DNA from 2 places in the Bradyrhizobium sp. RDM12 genome. Region 1 is predicted to be linked to the other one. Evidence: predicted binding sites of a transcription regulator. Region 1 holds the regulator's gene; the other holds the start of a gene.
The links. The regulator LexA, encoded in region 1, represses DNA repair genes until DNA is damaged. The targets are predictions, from matches to a motif close to TGTTCNNNNTGTGTTCNG.
Positions count from the first base shown of each region.

Region 2: the regulator LexA is predicted to act here: its motif matches at 2,053-2,070, upstream of ACTGJ9_RS34660 (PA0069 family radical SAM protein).

Region 1 is NZ_CM133064.1:4,863,489-4,867,951, forward strand. It holds partial or broken gene ACTGJ9_RS23760 (ComEC/Rec2 family competence protein) at 1-1,062, shown strand, start outside; gene ACTGJ9_RS23765 (hypothetical protein) at 1,073-1,504, opposite strand; gene ACTGJ9_RS23770 (hypothetical protein) at 1,693-1,935, opposite strand; gene lexA (transcriptional repressor LexA) at 2,113-2,814, opposite strand; gene ACTGJ9_RS23780 (molybdopterin molybdotransferase MoeA) at 2,991-4,202, opposite strand; gene ACTGJ9_RS23785 (hypothetical protein) at 4,337-4,463, shown strand, end outside.
Region 2 is NZ_CM133064.1:7,098,814-7,107,525, reverse strand. It holds gene ACTGJ9_RS34665 (phosphoketolase family protein) at 1-1,883, opposite strand, end outside; gene ACTGJ9_RS34660 (PA0069 family radical SAM protein) at 2,092-3,255, shown strand; partial or broken gene ACTGJ9_RS34655 (VOC family protein) at 3,282-3,395, shown strand; partial or broken gene ACTGJ9_RS34650 (ribonuclease HII) at 3,471-4,240, shown strand; partial or broken gene ACTGJ9_RS34645 (glycosyltransferase family 39 protein) at 4,340-5,845, shown strand; gene ACTGJ9_RS34640 (uracil-DNA glycosylase) at 5,884-6,690, opposite strand; gene ACTGJ9_RS34635 (electron transfer flavoprotein-ubiquinone oxidoreductase) at 6,827-8,488, shown strand.

The DNA of each region.
Region 1 (4,463 bases):
TCCAGATGTCGTTTGCGGCAACGCTCGGGCTCGTCGCGCTGGTGCAGATCGGCATGCCGAACCTGTTTGCCTCGCCCGATCATTCGACCACCGCGCGCATCGCGCTGTGGGGCGGCCGCGAGATCGCGATGCTGTTCATGGCCTCGATGATCGCGGGGCTTGCGACCACGCCCTATGCCGCCTTCCATTTCCACCGCGTCACGCCCTACGGCGTGCTGGCCAATCTCGGCGCGATGCCGGTGGTGTCCGCGCTGGTGATGCCTGCGGTTGGGATTGCTCGCTGCGCCCTTCGGGCTCGACGGCGTGTTCTGGTGACTCATGGGGATCGGCATCGACTGGATGGTGGCGGTGTCGCGCTGGGTGGCGGCGCTGCCCGGAGCGATCGGCCACGTCGGCGCTTTCGGCACCGCGCCGCTGATCGCGGCGAGCGTCGGGCTGATCCTGATGGGCTTGCTGCGGACGCCCTTGCGCTGGTCGGGCGTACTCGTGCTCGTCGCGGCGATCGTCTGGGGGCTGTCGGTTCGGCAACCCGACATTCTCATCGCCGGTGACGGGCAGAGCGTCGCGGTGCGGGGCAGGGACGGGCAGTTGCATCTGATCCGGACGAGCAAGGACAGCTTTCTGCTCAAGGAGTGGCTCGCGGCCGATGCGGACTCCCGCGATGCCGGGAGCGCCTCGCTCAGTGACGGCGTGTCGTGCGACGACACCGGCTGCGTGACGCCACTCGCCGACGGGCGCATGATTGCGCTGGCGCTCCGCATCGACGCGCTGGCCGACGATTGCAGCCGCGCGGCACTGGTGGTGACGGCAAGGCCCGCGCCGCCGGATTGTGGTGCGATGGTGGTCGATCGGCCGCGTCTCGCGCGCCAAGGCGCGCTGGCGCTGACGCCGCGCGGCGACGGCTTTGCCATTCAGGCGGTGAAGGCGAGGGGCGCAAACCGCCCCTGGTCGCCGGCGGCGGCCGGCGATGGAGATTTCGAACAGTCCCTCATGCCACGGTCGGCAGCTCCGCGTTCCAAAGACGCAACGCCGGCCGACGCCGACCTGCAGGCCGAGGATTAAGATCGACCGCTTAGCCGATCGGCAGGCGCGGCGGCGTGGAGCGGCTGTCGGCGATCTGCGGCTTGTGCTCGCGCTCGCCGAGCGGCTGGGTTACCGGCAGTTGCAGCACGGTCGCACGCTGGCCTTCCACGAGCTGCGTTACCAGCACGTATTTGCCGTCGGGGAATTCGATCGCGTCGTGATGGCGGTCGGGAATGTGCGGATCGACCTTGCCGAACTTGCCGACACGCGAATTGATGGTGCGCGTCCAGATCCAGCGATTGTCGTAGCGGACGTTGTCGGCGAAGGCGAGCTCCGTTCCCGGCAGCAGGCAGACCGCGACGGACATGTCGGCTTCGGAGGCGAAGCCGCGCGTCGAGGTGCCGCGGAACGTTGTCGTGACGATGGTCTCACCGACTTCTGCGGGACGCGTCGCGACGGCATGCAGGCTATAGTCACACATCGGGTGCTCCTCAATCAGGATAGAGCACCGGCGCCTCTGTCTCTGAGGCACAGGCCCCTATCAGAGTGGAAGCTGATCATATGCTTGTTTGTTGGCAAATCTGCGGCTCGCATCGACAGAGCGCGATCACATTATCTTTTGCAAATGCACGAGGAACAAAGCCTGCTCCCGCGCATTCGGTGAGCGCGTCATCTCAGCGGCCTGCGGGCGCCGACCAGCCCGAATATTGCCAGGCCGGCTGCGTCGGCTGTGCGACGGGCGTTGCGGGCATCGCGGAATTGCTCGCTCGTTGCCTGTGGCGCTTTGCGCGCGTGATGCTGCGGCTGAGCAGCCAAGGCCTGCGACCCCATCAAGGCCTGCGAGCCTAAGGCCTGCGGCGCCGATGCTGCGATCAGCGTCATCGTGGCGGTGCCCAAAATGATCTTGCGCATGGTGGTCTCCTCGGTCGGTCAAAGCGCCTGCGAAGCGATGGGGCTTCGTTGCGGCGTGCCGAGGATGTAGCGCTGGAGAGGTAGCCGGATAATCTGTGCAAAACCAGAAAGACCATCCAGCCGGAGCGGACAATCGTCCGCTCCAATCGTTGCTGACGGTCGTCGATCGCGACCCGCTCAGTACTTCCGGTACAGCCCGATCAGCTTGCCCTGGATCTTGACCCGGTTGGGCGGCAGGATGCGGACTTCATAGGCCGCGTTCGCCGGTTCGAGTGCGATCGAAGCACCACGGCGGCGAAAGCGCTTCAACGTCGCTTCCTCATCGTCGATCAGGGCAACCACGATGTCGCCGGTATCGGCGCTCTCGTTGCGCTGAATCAGCGCCATGTCGCCGTCGAGAATGCCGGCCTCCACCATGGAGTCGCCGCGCACTTCCAGCGCGTAATGCTCCCCGGAGCCGAGCATGTCGGGCGGGACGCTGATGGTGTGGCTGCGGGTCTGCAACGCCTCGATCGGCGTACCGGCCGCGATCCGGCCCATCACGGGCACCGCGACGGGACGCTCGCCCTCGTCGGCCTGCGGACTCGACGTCGTGCGCACCTTGCCGAGATTGCCTTCAATGACGCTCGGCGTGAAACCGCGGCGGCTGCCGGCGGCGGCCTGGAGCTCGGGCAGCTTGATCACCTCGATGGCGCGGGCGCGGTTGGGCAGGCGGCGGATGAAGCCGCGCTCCTCGAGCGCAGTGATCAGGCGATGGATGCCCGATTTCGAGCGCAGATCGAGCGCGTCCTTCATCTCGTCGAAGGAGGGCGGCACGCCGCTTTCCTTCAGACGCTCGCTGATGAACCGCAGGAGCTCGTATTGTTTGCGCGTTAACATCTCGACCAAAATCCCCCGGTTGATGTCGTTCGATTCCGAGACGCTGAATTCAGCAATAAGCCGCTACATGCTCGAAACAAATCATGAACGGACACTATATGTTCGATACATGTTCCGCAACTGCTTAATTTACCGTGAACGCGACAAAGTTCGCAGAACGGTTGCGAACGATGCGCTCAAACGGGCAGCCGCAGCACCTCGCAAGGCGCTCCCGCTTCGGCCTTCGGTGCTAACGGTGCGCGCACGAGAAGTGCCTGTGCCGCAGCGAGATCTGCAAGCAGCGAGGAGTCCTGGTGGTTGACGGGAAGGGCGACGAGGGTGCCGTCATCACGCAGATCGAGGCGGGCGCGAAGATAATCCTCGCGCTGGTCATTGGCGCCGATGTCGCGGCCGAGCACGGCGCGTTCGCGACGGTGATGAATCACCGAACGGCCCGACAGCGCTCGAATCAGCGGCACCATGAACAGGAAGCCGCAAACGTAGGATGATGCAGGATTGCCAGGCAGGCCGATCACGTGCATCGCGCCGAGCTGCCCGTTCATCATCGGCTTGCCCGGCCGCATCGCGATCTTCCAGAACGCCATCGAGGTGCCTTCATCGCGGAGCGCCTGCTGCACCAGATCGTGGTCGCCGACCGAGGCACCGCCCGTCGTGACCAGGATGTCGGCGCCGGATTCGCGCGCGCGGCGGATGCCGGCGGAGGTGGCTGCAAGCGTGTCAGCGGCAATCCCGAGATCGATGGTGTCGGCTCCCTCGCTCCGGGCGAGCGCATGCAGGGCGTAGCCGTTGGAATAGACGATCTGGCCATGACCAGGCGTCGTGCCCGGCATCACCAGCTCGTCGCCGGTGGCAAGAATCGCGACCTTCGGACGCCGGCGAACGGCAAGCTGCGGGTGGTTCATGCCGGCGGCCAGCGCGAGGTCGCGCTCGGTCAGCCGCGCGCCCGCGCGCAGCAGCACGTCACCTTCGCGAAAATCGATGCCGGCTGGACGAATGTGCCGCCCGGCGACGGCGGCCTCCTTGATCGTGATGCGCTTGCCGTCGGCGACGGTGTCCTCCTGGATCACGATCGCATCGGCGCCGTCGGGGACGACGCCGCCGGTGAAGATCCGCACAGCTTCTCCAGCGCCAACAGTTCCTGCAAATGGACGGCCGGCTGCGACCTCGCCAATGACGTTGAGCTGCGCATCGACCCTGGCTGCATCCGCCGCTCGGACAGCATAGCCGTCCATCGCCGACATCGCCTGCGGCGGCTGCATGCGCCGCGCCGCGACGTCGTGCGCGAGCACGCGATGAAAGGCCGCATCGAGCGCGACCGTTTCCTCGGGCAGCGGCTCCGCGCCGTCGAGCACGGCGGCCAGCGCATCAGTAACCGGCATCAAGGCCACGGTGAACTCCCGCAACAAAAGCGAAGGAATTGGTCGGCAAGGTTCTAGCCGAGCCGAGGGCCGACGCAAAAAGGGCCTCCTCTAGCGAGAAACCGCACTTCCTTTCGGCGCCAGCTCGGCTTACCTTACCTTCCATGACGAAACTGCTCGAGAAGGCGCTTCAAGCCGTGCGACAGCTTCCTGCGGATAGTCAGGATGAGATCGCCCGCGCAATGCTGGCTTTGACCGGCAACGCTGGAGAGCCCGAGGAGATCGATCCCG
Region 2 (8,712 bases), 2.2 Mb from region 1:
GCCATCACCACATCGGGCTCGCCGTCCGCGTCCTCGTTGCCGGCCCAGGTCCAGATGCCGATGCCGGCATCGCAATGCGTGGCGGCTTCCTGCACCGACAGCCATTGCGGCGCCGGCTGCTTGCCGGCGACGATCACGTTGATGCGATTGTAAGTGCGCAGGCAGTGGTCGGTGATCCACAGCAGCGTGTTGGCGTCGGGTGGGAAATAGATGCGGACGATGTCGGCCTTCTTGTTGGCGACGAGGTCGACGAAGCCGGGATCCTGATGGCTGAAGCCGTTATGGTCCTGCCGCCAGACATGCGAGGTCAGCAGATAATTGAGCGAGGCGATCGGACGCCGCCAGGCCAGGTGTCGTGTCACCTTCAGCCATTTGGCGTGTTGGTTGAACATGGAATCCACGATGTGGATGAAGGCCTCGTAGCAGGAGAAGAAGCCGTGGCGGCCGGTGAGCAGATAGCCCTCGAGCCAGCCCTGGCAGAGATGCTCGCTCAGCACCTCCATCACGCGGCCATCCTGCGCGAGATGCACGTCATAAGGTTCGATCGGCTCCATCCAGACCCGTTCGGTGGCGTCGAATACGGCGTCGAGACGGTTTGACGCGGTCTCGTCCGGACCCATGAGGCGGAAGTTGCGCCCTTGCGCGTTGAGCCGGATGACATCGCGAAGGAATTTGCCAAGTTCCCGCGTCGCTTCTCCCGTGACGCCGCCGGGCTGTGGCACGTCGACGGCAAAACTGCGGAAGTCCGGCAGCTTCAGCTCCTTGTTGAGCAGCCCGCCATTGGCATGCGGATTGGCGCCCATGCGCCTGTTACCCTCGGGCGCCAGCGCCTGAAGCTCGGGAATGAGCGCGCCATTGGCGTCGAACAGCTTTTCCGGCTCGTAGCTGCGCATCCAGTCCTCGAGAATCTTCAAATGCGCCGGATTCTCGCGGCAGCTTGCAACCGGAACCTGATGCGCGCGCCAAAAACCTTCGACCTTCTTGCCATCGACCTGCTTCGGGCCGGTCCATCCCTTCGGACTGCGCAGCACGATCATCGGCCAGCGGGGCCGTTCGACGCTTGTGCGCCCGTCGCGGGCGTGCTGCTGGATCGAGCGGATGCTGGCGAGCGCGACATCGAGCGCGTCGGCCATGGCCCGGTGCATCAATCCGGGATCGTCGCCCTCGACAAATAGCGGCTCGTGGCCGAGTCCGCGGAAGAGATCGCCGATCTCGCTATCCGGCATCCGGCCGAGCACAGTCGGATTGGCGATCTTGTAGCCGTTGAGATGCAGGATCGGCAGCACCGCGCCGTCATGGGCGGGATTGAGGAACTTATTGGAGTGCCAGGACGCCGCGAGCGGGCCGGTCTCGGCCTCGCCGTCGCCGACGACGCAGGCGACGATGAGATCGGGATTGTCGAATGCCGCGCCATAGGCGTGCACCAGCGCATAGCCGAGCTCGCCGCCTTCGTGGATCGAGCCCGGCGTTTCCGGCGCCGCGTGGCTCGGAATGCCGCCGGGAAAGGAGAACTGCCTGAAAAGTTTTCGCAATCCGTCCGCATCGCGCGGGATGTTGGGATAGATCTCGCTGTAGCTGCCTTCCAGATAGGTGTTGGCGACCATGCCCGGGCCGCCATGACCGGGACCGCAGACATAGATCATGTCGAGGTCCTGCGCGCGGATGATGCGGTTGAGGTGGGCGTAGATGAAGTTCAGCCCCGGCGTCGTGCCCCAATGGCCGAGCAGGCGCGGCTTGATGTGCTCGGGCCGCAACGGCTCGCGAAGCAGCGGATTGTCGAGAAGATAGATCTGCCCGACCGAGAGGTAGTTCGCCGCGCGCCAGTAGCGATCGAGAAGATCGAGGTCGCTGCGCGCAGCGGCCGATTGTCGTTGATTTGTCATGTTGCTGCCGACCTTCACCCGGGATCGTCACCAACCGGGTTCCGGCTAGATTGATCCTTCAGCCGCATCAAACGGGATCGAGGTCACGGGGAGTTGCGTGACGTCAAAGGTCGGTGCGCGAAGTTTGGGCAGCCTACTGTGCATGGGGTTGTTTTCGCGTTTTCATTTCTGTTCTTGATTTGTTCCTCCGGCGTGCTATCTTGGCTTCATGAGTCCAGCTTCGTCTTCTGCTCTCAAGCACCCGCCGGTCACGGCGCCCTCCGAGCCGGCGGGTGCGCCTTCTGATTTCCCCGAGCTTGGCGTCGCCATCGACCGCGCGCGCAGGCGAGGGCGGGGTGCACAATCCAACGCCAGCAGCCGCTACGAGGCCGAGGCGCGCGTCGCCTTCGACGATGGCTGGCAGAGCCTGGAAGAGCTACCGCCATTCAAGACCACGGTGGGTGTGGACACCTCGCGCAAGGTGATCACCCGCAACGATTCCCCCGACATCGGCTTCGACCGCTCGATCAATCCCTATCGCGGTTGCGAGCACGGCTGCGTCTATTGCTTCGCGCGGCCGACGCACGCCTATCTCGGCCTGTCGCCGGGGCTCGACTTCGAGTCAAAGCTGTTCGCGAAGCCCGAGGCGCCGGCGCTGCTCGAGAAGGAGCTTGCGGCCTCAGGCTATGAGCCGCGGATGATCGCGATCGGCACCAACACCGATCCTTATCAGCCGATCGAGCGCGAGCGCAAAATCATGCGCGGCATTCTGGAGGTGCTGGAGCGCACCGGCCATCCCGTCGGCATCGTCACCAAATCCGCGTTGGTCGTCCGCGACATCGACATTCTCGCGCGCATGGCCAAGCGCAACCTCGCCAAGGTCGCGATATCGGTGACGTCGCTCGACCCAAAACTCGCGCGCACGATGGAGCCGCGGGCCTCGACCCCGCCGAAGCGGCTTGAGGCGCTGAAGCAGCTCTCGGACGCCGGCATTCCGACCACGGTGATGGTGGCGCCCGTGATACCCGCGCTGAACGATTCCGAGATTGAGCGCATCCTCGATGCCGCAGCGCATGCCGGCGTCAAGGAAGCCTCCTACGTGCTGCTGCGGCTGCCGCTGGAGGTGCGCGGTCTCTTCCGCGAATGGCTGATGGCGAACTATCCGGACCGCTACCGCCACGTCTTCACGCTGATCCGCGACATGCGCGGCGGCCGCGACTACGATGCCAAATGGGGCGAGCGCATGAAGGGTACGGGACCGATGGCCTGGACCATCGGCCGCCGCTTCGAGATCGCCTGCGACCGGCTCGGGTTGAACAAGCGGCGCGCCAAGCTGACCACGGATCATTTTGCCAGGCCGAACCAGAACGGCGAGCAGCTCAGCCTGTTCTGAGGCGCGGAGCGAACGAGGTGTGTGCCGATTATGGCGGCTATTCCGGCTATTTTGCCGATCCCGACAGCCATGCCTGGGATGTCGTGGTCGCGCCCGGCATCGAGGTCGGCGACGACCGGCGGGTGCATCTGGCGGAGTAGGCAGTCCGCTGAATAGCGGGAATTGCGCGGGGTTCCCGGTTGCGCGAGCGGGTCGGCTTGCGCAGGATCCCCGGCATGATTCGGGATAAGTCCACCAAAGATGCGAGGAAGGATGTGGCCAGGAATGCCACGCCCGCGAAGGCAAGCTTCCGCCGCGAGCGCGCGCTGATCAAGCGCGGCGTCTGGCCGATCGCAGGCTGCGACGAAGCCGGCCGTGGGCCACTGGCAGGGCCAGTCGTGGCGGCTGCCGTGATCCTCGACCCCGACCGCATCCCGCGCGGCATCGACGATTCCAAGCGGCTGAGCGCGGAGGAGCGCGAGAAGCTTTTGATAAGATCTGTGCCACCGCCCAGGTCTCGGTCGCGGTCGCCTCACGCTCCCGCATCGACCGCGACAACATCCTGCGCGCCTCGCTCTGGGCGTTGAAGCGCGCGGTGATTGCGTTGCCCGAGACGCCGAAGCACGTCTTCGTCGACGGCCGCGACCGGCTCGATACCGCATGCGAGTGCGAGGCCGTGATCGGCGGCGACGGCATCGTGCTGTCGATCGCGGCCGCCTCCATCGTCGCGAAGGTGACGCGCGACCGGCTGATGTGCGCGCTGGCGCAGGACTGCCCGGGCTACGGTTTCGAGCAGCACAAGGGCTATGGCGTGCCTGAGCATCTCGACGCGCTCGATCGCCTCGGCCCCACAATCCACCATCGCAGTTTCTTCGCCCCGGTCGCGGCCGCCCGCGCCAAGCACATGCCCTGGACCGTCGAGCCGGTGCGGGATCTGTTCGAGGTCACCGAGGTCGAGATGCAGGTGCAGACCACCGTTGAAATCGATGCTTCAACAGGTCTCTAGCGTAGACTGTCGTTGCCACGACGCGTGGCGCCCTTTATCAAAACAGGCGTGAGCGAATAGGGCCGGCTGGACGGGTTGGCTGCATCTTGCGGGCGTTGCATGCGGTTTACCTCCCTGGTCATCGAGCTCATTCGCGCCCGGCCGCGGCTGATCGTCTGGATCGCCGTGCTGTTGCAGGCCGCGATGTGGCTGCTGGTGGCGCTGTTGTTCTATCGCAGTCCGCCCGGCAACCTCGCGACCCTGCTGGCTTTCGGCAGGGAATACCAGGTCGGCACAGATCTCGGCCCGCCGCTGTCGGTCTGGCTCGCCGATATTGCCTATCGCGCAGCCGGCGGCCACATGTTCGGCGTCTACGTCCTGGCCGAGCTCTGCGAGGTCGCGACCTTCATTGCGCTCTATCATCTGGCGCGCGCCGTGGTCGGGACTCAGCAGGCCGTGCTCGCCGTTCTTCTAACCATGACCGTGCTGGCTTTCTCCTCGTCCGCGCTCGAGTTCGGCCCCCTTGTGCTCGCGCGGCCGCTCTGGGCGCTGTTGCTGCTGCACTCCTGGCAGATCATCGGCCAGCGCCGCGGGAATGCCTGGTTCGCCTGGTCGATCGAGGCCGGCCTGCTGCTCCTGACCACGCCGGCCGCGATCTTCCTGCTCGCACTGCTCGTCGTCTTTGCGCTCTCGACCGCCGCTGGCCGACGTACGCTGCGCGCGCTCGATCCGCTGTTCGCGTTCGTCGTCGTCGCTGTGCTGGCGCTGCCCTATGCCGTCTGGCTGATGCGCGCCGAAGCCCTTGCGCTGCCGGCCCTCCCGCAAATTGCCGACCTCGGCGCCCGCACGCTCCACGCCGCCTGGCTGCTCGGCGGGCTCGGAGTCGGTGCCGTGGCGGTCCCGGTGCTGAGCTTCCTCAACACACCCTGTTCGCCGGCAAGAGCGAGGAGGCGCCGATCATCTACCGACCGCCGGTCGAGCCGCTGGCGCGCAACTTCGTCTTTTTTCGTGCTGGCGCCGGCGCTCGGTGGCGTCCTGATCTCCGGCCTGTTCGGGCTCGATGGCGTCGTCGGCGGTGCCGGCGTGGTGCTGGTTATGTCGGGCCTCGCCATGGTCGTCGTGGCCGGCGATCTCATTGCGATGCGCCGCGCCCGGATGCTGCGCACGGTGTGGACAGCGGCCATCGCGGCGCCCGCCGCCGGCGTCGTGCTGGCTGTGCTGCTCCTGCCCTGGAGCGGCACCGGCGAGATCGCGACATCGATCCCGGCGCGGGATATCTCGAATTTCTTCGGCGACAGCTTTGCCCGCCGCACCAACCATCGCCTGCGCGCGGTCGCAGGTGAAACCGCGCTTGCGAGCTTGATTGCGCTGCACTCCGGCCGGCCGCATCTGTTCATCGACGCCGCGCCGGCGCGTACGCCCTGGATGTCACAGGCAAAGTTCAGCGAAATCGGCGGCGTCGTGGTCTGGCGCGCCTCAGATACCGCCGGTACCCCGCCGCCCGAAATCCTCGCGCGCTTTCCCAGCATCGTACCGGAAGTGCCGCGCGCCTTCGAATGGCTGGTGACCGGCCGCCAGCAGCTTCTACGGATCGGCTGGGCTATCGTGCGGCCGAAGGGAACGTGAGGCGAGCGCGCGCGTGCTCTCTCCGTCGTCATTGTCCGTCACGCGCCTGCCAGCACCTTTGCGATCGCGCGCAGATCCTGCCAGGCCAGCCGCTTGTAGGACGGCGAGCGCAAGAGATAGGCCGGGTGGAAGGTCGGCAGCGTGCGGATGGTGCGCTGGCCCGTGTCGTAGTCGAACCAGCGTCCGCGCGTCCGCATGATGCCTTCTCGCGTCGACAGCAGCGTCTGCGTCGAGGGATTGCCGAGCGTCACCAGCACATCGGGGTTCACCAGCTCGATATGACGCTGGATGAAGGGCAGGCAGATTTGCGTCTCCTGCGGCGTCGGCGTGCGGTTGCCGGGCGGCCGCCAGGGAATGACGTTGGTGATGTAGGCCGTGGTGCGGTTGAGCCCGATCGCGCCGATCATGAGGTCGAGCAGCTTGCCGCTGCGTCCCACAAAGGGCAGTCCCTCGATATCCTCGTCGCGGCCCGGCGCCTCGCCGACGAACATGATGCGCGCCTGCGGATTGCCGTCGGCGAACACCAGCCGCGTCGCAGTGTGCTTGAGCGCGCAGCCCTCGAAGTTTTGCATGAGCTCGCGCAAGGCCTCGAGTGTCGGCGCGGTGCGCGCTGCCTCGCGGGCCGAGGCAATGGCGACGTCGGGCGCCGGTGCGGCCTCGCCGCGCATCGCGGCAGGCGCGGCAACAGGCCGCGGTGCCTCGACCGGCGCCGCGCGCGGGGCCGGCGACGGGGCGTCTAATTCCGCCAGGCGGTCGACCGGTTCCTCGGCGAGCGCGCAATCGACGCCGGCCTCCAGATAGAAGGCGAGAAGCTCTCGGACGGTGGGTGCGGGCTCGGGGATCATTTGGAAAGTCAGACTATTAGTTCATCTTACGGCGCCTTGCATCCCAGCGGAACGCATTTCCGTGGTTGTCCTACCCGGAAAAATCGGAAACAAGGGAGCGCAAATGACGAGGAACCGTCTCAAGGGCTGAGATCAGATGAGCAGCGAAGAACTTCCCCCGCGCGAATCCATGGAATTCGACGTCGTCATCGTCGGCGCCGGCCCTTCGGGCCTGGCTGCGGCGATCCGACTGAAGCAGATCAATGCCGATCTCAACGTCGTGGTGGTGGAGAAGGGCTCCGAGGTCGGTGCGCACATTCTCTCCGGCGCCGTGATTGATCCGGCCGGGCTCGACAAGCTGATCCCGGACTGGCGCGAGGATTCCGATTGCCCGCTGAAGACGCAGGTCAAGGACGACCGCTTCTACTGGATGACCGCCGGTGGCGCGATCAAGCTGCCGAATTTCATGATGCCGCCGCTGATGGACAACCATCACTGCTATATCGGCTCGCTCGGCAATGTCTGCCGCTGGCTGGCACGCAAGGCCGAAGCGCTCGGCATCGAGATCTATCCGGGCTTTGCCGCCGCCGAAGTGCTCTATGACGAGCAGGGCGCGGTGAAGGGCATTGCCACCGGTGACATGGGCATCGGCCGCGACGGCAAGCCGAAGGACTCCTTCACCCGCGGCATGGAGTTGCTCGGCAAGTACACGCTGTTCGCCGAGGGCGCGCGCGGCAGCCTGACCAAGCAGTTGATCGCCAAGTTCGCGCTCGATTCCAACAGCGAGCCGGCGAAGTTCGGCATCGGCCTCAAGGAAGTCTGGCAGATCGATCCCGCCAAGCACCAGAAGGGCATGATCCAGCATTCGTTCGGCTGGCCGCTCGACCTGAAGACCGGCGGTGGCTCGTTCCTCTATCATTACGACGACAATCTCGTCGCGGTCGGCTTCGTCGTGCATCTGAACTACGACGATCCGTATCTGTCGCCGTTCGACGAGTTCCAGCGCTTCAAGACTCATCCGTCCATCCGCGGCACGTTCGAAGGGGCCAAGCGCCTCGCCTATGGCGCGCGTGCGATCACCGAAGGCGGCTACCAGTCGGTGCCGAAGCTGACTTTCCCCGGCGGCGCGCTGGTCGGCTGCGCCGCCGGATTCGTCAACGTGCCGCGCATCAAGGGCGTGCACAATGCGATGGGCACCGGCATGTTAGCTGCCGAGCATGTTGCAGCGGCGCTCGCGGCCGATCGTGCCAACGACGAGATCATCGACTACGAGAACGCGTGGCGGTCCTCGTCGATCGGCAAGGATCTGTTCCTGGTCCGCAACGTCAAGCCGCTGTGGTCGAAGTTCGGCACCGTGCTCGGTGTCGCCCTCGGCGGCTTCGACATGTGGTTCAACACGCTGTTCGGCACCTCGCTGTTCGGCACCCAGTCGCATGCCAAGCCCGATCGCGCGACGCTCGATCCGGCCAAGCAACACGCGCCGAGGAACTATCCGAAGCCGGACGGCAAGATCTCCTTCGACAAGCTGTCCTCGGTGTTCCTGTCCAATACCAATCACGAGGAGGATCAGCCGGTTCACCTCCTGGTGGCCGACATGAACCTGCAGAAGACCTCCGAGCATGATGTCTTCGCCGGTCCCTCGAATCGCTATTGCCCGGCCGGCGTCTATGAGTGGATCGAGGAGGGCGCGGGCCCGCGCTACCAGATCAACGCCCAGAATTGCGTCCACTGCAAAACCTGCGACGTGAAGGACCCGAACGGAAACATTACCTGGGTTCCTCCGGAGGGCGGCGGCGGTCCGAACTACGAGGCGATGTAAGGGCGCGCGGGGCGACCAAAGAGGTCCAAAGGGTGATGTAGCGCACGTTCGCGTGAGAACGGGAGCCACAGGGGTGCCCGCGGCCACGATAAGGCCATAGTGGCGGCGTCTTGGGGCGCTCTTGATCGGCACTAGGTCGATTTGGGGCGTGCGGAGGGGATCGCCCGGCCCGAATCCTTGCGGTGAAGCGCCAAAAGCGGCATTGTCCGGCCCCGACGGTTCCG